2 regions of the Aminobacterium sp. UBA4908 genome follow, and region 1 is predicted to be linked to the other one. Evidence: a T-box and tRNA genes for the amino acid it is inferred to sense, from the RefSeq annotation. Region 1 holds a T-box; the other holds one or more tRNA genes.
The links. A T-box is a leader RNA that pairs with one kind of tRNA and senses whether it is charged. The one in region 1 lies ahead of thrS (threonine--tRNA ligase), so its partner is inferred to be a tRNA-Thr.
Positions count from the first base shown of each region.

Region 2: it has a tRNA-Thr gene. The T-box ahead of thrS (threonine--tRNA ligase) is inferred to sense a tRNA for this amino acid. The anticodon was not compared.

Region 1 covers NZ_DHCG01000001.1:72,449-76,875, reverse strand. Annotated here, with positions in the region: gene B4J50_RS00335 (polyribonucleotide nucleotidyltransferase) at 1-1,800, shown strand, start outside; gene dut (dUTP diphosphatase) at 1,797-2,237, shown strand; T-box leader at 2,299-2,528, shown strand; gene thrS (threonine--tRNA ligase) at 2,573-4,427, shown strand, end outside.
Region 2 covers NZ_DHCG01000002.1:567,865-572,291, forward strand. Annotated here, with positions in the region: gene B4J50_RS03615 (hypothetical protein) at 1-138, opposite strand, end outside; gene B4J50_RS03620 (sigma-70 family RNA polymerase sigma factor) at 188-778, opposite strand; gene cobC (alpha-ribazole phosphatase) at 861-1,511, opposite strand; gene B4J50_RS03630 (phosphotransferase) at 1,547-2,554, opposite strand; tRNA gene B4J50_RS03635 (tRNA-Thr) at 2,760-2,835, opposite strand; tRNA gene B4J50_RS03640 (tRNA-Glu) at 2,852-2,927, opposite strand; tRNA gene B4J50_RS03645 (tRNA-Lys) at 2,932-3,007, opposite strand; gene argH (argininosuccinate lyase) at 3,092-4,427, opposite strand, start outside.

The DNA of each region.
Region 1 (4,427 bases):
GTAGTGAATCCGACAGAAGAAATGATGGCAAATTCTAAACTGGATTTGCTTGTTTCTGGTCATAAAGATGGTATTACAATGGTGGAGGCTGGAGCTAATGAAGTATCGGAAGAACTTCTTGTAGATGCTTTGGATCTGGCCCATGCAGAGATAAAAAAGATAGTGGCGCTGCAGGAAGAGATGCGGAAAGAGATGGGGAAAGAAAAGGTAGAAATACCAGCCCCAGAGGTATTGCCAGATATAGATCAATGGCTCCATGAATCAATGCAGCAAAGTGTCTATGAAGCGGTGTGTATTCATAAGAAGAAACCCCGGGCAGATAGGATTCAGTCTATTAAAGATACAGCAATAGACCGTTTTGCAGAAACCTATCCTGAATCTGAAGGGTACATTAGCGCTGCGGTTGATGAGATGGTTAAAAAGACTATGCGAGCCCGTATTCTAGACGAACATGTACGAGTCGATGGGCGAGCAATGAACCAAATTCGTCCCATCACATGTGAAGTGGACGTATTGCCACGGGTACACGGCTCAGCTTTATTTACTCGAGGTGAGACTCAAGCGCTTGTTGTTGCCACTCTTGGTATGATGGGTGTTGATGATCAGATTTTGGACGGCCTTAAACAGGATGAGCCAAATAAACGCTTCATTCTTCACTATAATTTCCCTCCTTACTCTGTTGGTGAAGTTCGCCCCATGAGGGGGCCGGGACGAAGAGAGATTGGTCATGGAGCGTTGGCAGAACGAGCGTTGCGCCCCATGATTCCAGATGAAGTAGATTTCCCTTATGTCGTTAGAATAGTATCTGATATTCTCGAATCCAATGGTTCCAGCTCTCAGGCCTCGATTTGTGGTGGAAGTCTGGCCCTTATGGCAGCCGGAGTTCCAATAAAAAAGCACGTGGCTGGAATAGCTATGGGGCTTATCAAAGAGGGAGAAAAAGTAGAAATCCTTACGGATATTCAAGGTCTGGAAGATCATTATGGAGATATGGATTTTAAAGTTGCTGGAACTCGAGACGGTGTTACTGCCCTGCAAATGGATAATAAGGCTGGAGGTATTACGCGAGATATCCTTAAGAAAGCTTTGAATCAGGCCCAAGAAGGTCGAATGACTATCCTCAATATTATGGGATCGGCCATTTCCCAGCCTACGGAACTTTCTCCGTATGCTCCTCGAATTTACGTTACTCATATTGATCCTGAAAAGATACGAGATGTTATTGGGCCAGGTGGTAAGATGATTCGCAGCATTACGCAAGAATCTGGTGCGAAAATTAATATAGAAGATTCAGGGGAAGTTTATATAGCGAGTACGACCAGCGAAGGGGTAGAAAAAGCTCTTGCTATGATCAGGGGGCTAACGAAGGAGTTAGAGCCAGGAGAGATATATCTCGGGAAGGTAACCAGAATAATGAATTTTGGTGCTTTCGTAGAGTGCCTCCCTGGAAAAGAGGGGCTTTTGCATATAAGCGAGATAAGCCCTCATCGTGTAGGGAAAGTAGAGGATGTCTTCTCTGTGGGGGATGCTGTTCTTGTCATGGTAAAGGAAATAGATGATATGGGACGGACGAATTTGACTCGTAAAAAACTTTTTGACCAAGAAGATCGGGTGGTAAAAGAAGGATTCGCCTCCTCTTTAAACGAAGAAAAAACACGAGAAACTCTTATTGCTTCTCAGGTGGCGGCTGCCGCTGCCACTCGTCCCACAAGCACTGGGCGCCGTACCGGTGGGTATGATCGCAGTGGAAAAGAAAGAGGGGGGCAGGATCGCCGCTCTCAGGGAGGCCCTCGCCGATGAGACGAGTTTCGGTAAAAATTGTCCGGCAAAGTAAGGACATCCCTTTACCGGAATACGGGACCCCTTATTCATCAGGAGTGGATCTTAGGGCTTCAGAAGAGTTGGTGCTACAGCCAGGAGGATGGGGAAGCGTAGGGACTGGACTGTACATAGAGTTACCTGAAGGCTATGAGGCTCAGGTGAGACCTCGTAGTGGTTTAGCTTTACGCTCGGGCGTCACTGTGCTTAATGCTCCAGGCACTATTGATAGCGATTATCGTGGAGAGATACGGGTTATTTTGATTAACCACGGTGAGTCTCCTTACCACGTAAAACCAGGAGATAGAATAGCTCAGATGGTTCTAGCTTCCGTGGCGCAGCTAGAATGGGAAGAAGTTTCCAATCTCTCTCTTTCACAGCGGGGAGAGAGCGGTTTTGGAAGTACTGGAATGAATTGATGCTGGTTGACATTCTGGCGCAGAGGTAGTATAAATCTCGCCAAATAGGCATATCTGAATATCTACGGCAATGAAGGGAAGAGTAGTTTAAGTTCAAGCTGAACAGAGAGGAGAGGTTATAGGCTGAAAGCCTCTTCCAGCGGACTTTTACGAAAACCATCCTGGAGTCGGCATCGAAGCCTTTAAAGGATAAGGTGCAGGGGAGTGCCCCTTATAGCGCAAAGAGGGCCAACTTTTAATAAAAAGTTGGAACTGGAGTGGAACCGCGATCAAGCCCACATCGTCTCCAGAAAGAGCGATGTGGGCTTAATTATTTTCAGCAGGGAGGTATTCAGATGTTTGAATTGAAAGGGCCAGATGCCAAGGAATTGTCTCTGGAAGAAGGAAAGGTTCTAGACGTTTTAAAGAAGTGGGGTGCCCATAAAGGGGCAGTGGCAGCCAAGCTGAATGGTCAGCTTCTAGATCTATCGGCAGATATTCATGAGAGCGGAACGCTTGAAGTTGTTGATGAAAAGAGCGAGGAAGGGTTAGAAATTCTTCGCCACTCAACAGCGCACTTAATGGCACAGACCTTCCAGACTCTTTATCCTGAGAGTCGTTTTGGGATAGGGCCTTCTATTAAAGATGGCTTTTATTACGATATGGAACTGCCGGAAACTATATCGGAAGAAGATCTTCCAAAAGTAGAAAAGGAGATGCATCGCTTAGCGAAGCGAGCTTTTCCTCTTGAAAGGGTTGAGCTTTCTAAAGAAGAGGCTATAGAGTTTTTTAAGAAGCGCAATGAGATCTATAAGGTAGAGCTTATAGAAGAGATAGATGCTCCTACAGTAAGTCTCTATAAGCAGGGAGATTATGTAGACTTATGTCGTGGCCCTCATATCCCCAATACATCCTGGATAAAACACTTTAAACTTCTTTCAGTGGCAGGGGCATATTGGAGGGGCGACGAGAAAAACATAATGTTAACTCGTGTCTACGGAACTGCGTTTGCTGATGAAGAGTCGTTGGAAGCGTATATTACAAAAATTGAAGAAGCTAAAAACAGGGATCATCGGAAAATAGGGAAGGAACTTGATCTGTTTAGTATTCAGCCTGAAGGGCCTGGCTTTCCCTTTTTCCACCCCAAGGGTATGGTGATTCTCAATAAATTGACGGAATTCTGGCGGCAGGTGCACGAAAGAAACGGATATTGCGAGATCAGAACGCCCCTTATACTTGACCGCAGCCTTTGGATCCGCTCTGGGCACTGGGATCACTATCGAGATAATATGTATTTCACAGAGATTGATGAGATGCCTTTTGCTATTAAACCTATGAATTGTCCTGGTGGAATTCTTATTTATAAAAACCAGATCCGAAGCTATAGGGATCTCCCGTTGCGTATGGCGGAGCTTGGCACAGTACATAGACATGAGCGATCAGGAGTGTTGCATGGGTTAATGAGGGTTCGATGCTTTACCCAAGATGATGCTCATCTTTACTGTACGCCAGATCAAGTTAAAGATGAAATAAAGGGCATTATGAGATTATGTCAGTATATTTACAGAGACGTTTTTGGTTTTAAGTATACAATGGAACTTTCCACCCGGCCGGAGAATTCCATGGGATCAGAGGAACAGTGGCGTGTAGCAGAAGGGGCGTTGCAAGAGGCGCTAGAGGAAACTAATATGGACTATCATATAAACCCTGGAGATGGGGCTTTTTATGGGCCGAAGATAGATTTTCATCTTGAGGATTGTATTGGTCGGACCTGGCAATGTGGAACGATTCAGCTTGACTTCCAGATGCCTGAGAAATTCGACCTATCTTACGTAGGCGCTGATGGAAAAGAGCACCGTCCGGTAATGCTTCATCGGACTATTTTAGGAAGTTTGGAGAGATTCTTTGGCATACTTATAGAACAATATGCCGGCGCTTTCCCCTATTGGTTGGCCCCAGTGCAGGTGAAATTACTTTCTATTTCTGAAGATTTCTTGGGATATGCCAAGGAAGTGCAGGAGCAATTAGCAAATAAAGGTATTCGAGTGGAAGTAGATAGCCGAGATGAGAAGTTAGGAAAGAAAATTCGTGACGCTCAAATGCAGAAGATTCCCTATATGGTAGTCCTTGGGGAAAAGGAGATGTCAAATAGAGAAGTGGCTCCTCGAGAGAGGAGTAAAGGAGATCTCGGTGCCATGTCTATAGAAAAGT
Region 2 (4,427 bases), on a different contig from region 1:
CCACAACTCCTGTCGTGCTTCTTCCAGTTCTGCTCTGGCACATTCCATTTCAGATAAAGCATTGTGCCACGCCTTCCTTCTTGATGCGTAAAGACACCGTTCCAGCCATCGCATAACCCTTAAGATACGTTTTTCCATACTTCCACCACTCCCGGAATAATGAGCCTTCTCTTTTCATTATCACCAGTCATATCTCTTTAGTGGCATGGTCTGGCAAGAGCCAGCTACGAAGCCTCGCTAGAGCATTCCGCTTCAGGCGATATACGTGGCTTACATCGATATGATGCTCCTGAGCAACTTCCTTTGCATCATGCCCTTTAAAAAACATATCCGCAACAATCTCTGCTTCTCTCTGAGGCAATTTTTTGACCTCATGAGAAAGAGTGAGGGAAAGATCATAAAGATCCGGAGAAAAGCTGTCCATTGCCACCAATTCCTCTTCCACATCTACAGGAACAGGAGCTTTTGCCTCAGACCTCTGTAGAAAGTTAACCATTTGCCCCTTAATGCGATAGAACGCATACGTCGTGAACTTTAATTGTCGCTCTGGCTCAAAATTATCCACAGCTTTAATAAGAGCCAGCATTCCCTCCTGAACCAGGTCAGGATAAGAAGATGGGACTACCTGAAACTTTTGCGCTAACCAAAAAACAAGCGGACGATAAGATATAATGAGTTCCTCTCTCGCTTCGTCATCTTTATGACATCGAATCCAGAGGTGAGCCTCTCGTTCTGGAGAAAGGCGCGTAGATCGATTATCATCAAATGTTTCGCCCAACAGTCTTCCCCCTCCTCGCCGCATCATAGAGCGATTACGAAAATTCTACCAGTTCATAGCTTCCTTGTCTAAGTGAAGTTACCTACAACAAAATAGGAAGATCTCTTACAAGTTCACTCTCGACATAAAGATGGGTAGCATCGTTCAAGAATGAAAGCATAGAGAGACCTCGATAAGCCTGAATACAGGAAATAGAACAATTATCTAACCTCATTCGCCACACAAGTGATGAACTTACTCCTAATAAGCTTACTAATGCCGTTCGAATAGTTCCACCATGAGCAACAACAAGAATTCGTTCTTCCTCGCGTGTCATAATCTCCTTAAGGACATTGTCCACACGCTGCTGAACACTACTAAAAGACTCTCCACCTCCAGGGACCGTTGAAGAAGGATCCTGACGCCAACGACGATGCTCCTCAGGGAAACATGCCTCTACCTCTGTGACAGTCAACCCTTCCCATTCTCCAAAACCTATTTCCTCCAGCCCCTTCCGGAGAAGGATCGAGGTGGAAACTTGATGTTCAGCTATAATAGCGGCAGTTTGAGCGGCTCGCTGCAAAGGACTGGAAACAATAAGCTCTGCTTGAAAGGACGCGAGACGCAACGAAACTCTCCTCGCCTGATCAAGTCCCTCTTCATTAAGCGGAACATCACTATGCCCCTGATATCTTTGTTCGTTATTCCAATCGGTACGTCCATGTCTTACAAAAAGAATCTGTTTAAGTGCCAATTCTTATTCTCCTTCATACAATCAACTTCGAGTTATTATACCCCGTTCTCCGATCTCTCTAGAAAAAAGATAGCATTATAAAGAGATTTTTGAAAAAATATATCCCCCTTCGAGGAACTTTTTTCTCTCAGAGAAGCAGCTTCTTTTAAAATCTTTCTGTATATCTCCGCATTTTTACCGCCCTTTATTTCTATCTCAAAAAGGAAGCTAGCTCCATAAACAAGCAAATTCCAGAAATTCCATCCCGCTAAAATAGTGTTATGAGGGATAAAATAAATGCTCTCGATTAAATATCGCGGGATATGCCATGGGGTTTTCCTGAATGTAAAATAGACAGTTTTAAAAATATCGTACTCGAACCCAACTCCTCTTCGCAGGTTTTCATTATCAATAGAGTAAATGGAACCGTCTTTACTTTTTACTAGATTATATGTGCGAATATCCGAATGACGAATGCCCTTTGCAAGGGACACTGGGGCCTCTTCCCTTAAAAGAGAGTATAAAATATCTACATCTGTTTTACTCATGCCTGAAAGCCACACAGACCTCTTTTTTTGGAATAAAGAAAGAATCCTCTGGACATATAGAGAGCTATCTATTGGAGAGTCTACACTAGCTCCATGGAAACGAGACTGGTAACGAGCCATAGCTTTCGCGTATCTAAAAGGAAGTTGTTTCCGCAGCGGAACGCCCTCTATCCATTGAGAAAGAATGTATGGCCCAATCTGTCTATAAACTTTAGGGATGGGAACTTTCTTCGCTTCCAAAAGAGACGTTATTTCTACTATATTTCTGGCAGCCTCCCGAGTCCGAGCCCAATAAAGTTTCATTTTCTCTTTTGTCTTCCGGTCAAATATAAGAAGTGGCTTAGAACCACATCCTTGCCGTAAACGAACAACAAATTCCGGAACATACCCCAGGGCTTTATATAAAATTTCAGCACAAAATTCTCCGCCTGGGAGGCGGAATGTTCGGGCGTCTATAATATACCCTCGCTCTGAATGATGCGTAGAAATTTCATCGAAAAAACGCGATAACAACACTGAGCATAGGCCTCCTTTGTGTTTTGAGAAGAATGTAACTTTATTATAATTAAATCTTCTATGATTAATTAAATATCTAGATATATTATATATAGCAGTATTTTCATGGAAAGACAAAACTTCTCTACGGAGGGGGAAACACAAAAAAAGCTTTGCGCCCTTTGCTTTCCCAGCAACAAGACACAAAGCCTATTTTTCTATGATATGGAGCCGGCGGGCGGACTCGAACCGCCGACCTGCGCATTACGAGTGCGCTGCTCTACCAACTGAGCTACACCGGCAGTATGGACTAAAAAATGGCGGTCCCAACGGGATTTGAACCCGTGTCGCAGCCTTGAAAGGGCTGTGTCCTAGACCACTGGACGATGGGACCGCTTTGGTGAGCCGTGTGGGAGTCGAACCCACGACGCCCGGATTAAAAGTCCGGTGCTCTACCTACTGAGCTAACGGCTCATTGCTCTCAGCTCGTAACCGCCGTTACGCAAGGGTTTATTCTACAGAAAAAAGGCAGCAAGTCAAGCCCCTCTTTAAAAAATCTCAGGATTTCGCCTTGTTTTCTATTATTTTTATACTTTTTATCCAGTTCCACCCATGATCTATTTGGCGATTTACTTCAGAAAAAGAGGTCCCACCATAGGTCTGGCGACGAGATACACTTGTCTTAAGATCCAAGAGAGGAAGAAGATCCTCTTCCACTTCTGGGACGAGATCTTGCCATTCAGAGAGGGAAAGTTGAAATAGGGAACGGTTATGGTCTAAACAGTAACGTACAACCTGTCCTGCCTTCCAATGAGCCTCTCGGAAAGGGATTCCTTTGCCGACAAGATATTCCGCTACATCCGTAGCTAATGTTAATCCATTTTGAAATCCTAAAATCGCCCGGTCCTGATCTGCCTCTACTTGAGACAGGAAAGGAGGAAAGATAGAAAGTATAGCTTCCACTGCGGTAAGAGAAGCCAGAAGCCCTCTTTTATCTTCCTGAAGATCTCTATTATACGTCATGGGTAATCCTTTTAAAGAAATAATCAAATCGAGAAGATGCCCTATTATTTGCCCTGTTCGCCCACGAGTTAATTCGAGAACGTCAGGATTTTTCTTCTGCGGCATCATACTCGAGCCAGTACAAAAAGCATCTGGAAGATTAATCCAGCCAAATTCCTGAGAGTTATAAATAACCAGGTCTTCAGAGAGACGACTACAATGGATGGCAAATCCCGTAGCGAAATAGTGATAGTCGAGAAGATAATCTCGCTGCGCAACAGAATCCAAGCTGTTTTCTGAAGGGGACTGGAAACCAAGGGCCTCAGATGTGAAAAAGCGATCTAAGGGCAATGTAGAGCCCGCAAGAGCGCCAGATCCAAGAGGGCACTCTTGCATGCCATCTAAAGCTGCCTGAAGGCGTGTATAGTCTCGCCGAAACGCCTGGAAATGAGCCATCCAATAGTGACCTAAACTAATAGGTTGAGCTTGTTGCAAATGAGTATACCCCGGCACTACCACATAAAGATGCGCCTTGGCTCTCCCAAGCAAAACTTCAAGAAGGGCTCTCATCTTTTCTTGAAAATCTGCGAGTTTATCTCGAAGGAAAAGGCGAACCGTCGTTGCTATTTGATCGTTACGGCTTCTTCCTGTGTGGAGCTTTTCTCCAAGAGAGCCGAGAATCTCTGTAAGTCGATGTTCAATGTTCATATGTACGTCCTCCAGTTCAATGGAGGGCTTGAATTTGTCCTCTTCAATTTCGCGCAATATCTGTTTGAGCCCTTGTTCCATCCGTAATCCTTCGGCAGGCGTTAGAAGACCTACAGAAACAAGCATCTGAGCGTGGACCAAACTTCCTTGTATATCAAAAGGGGCAAGGCACCAATCTACGTCT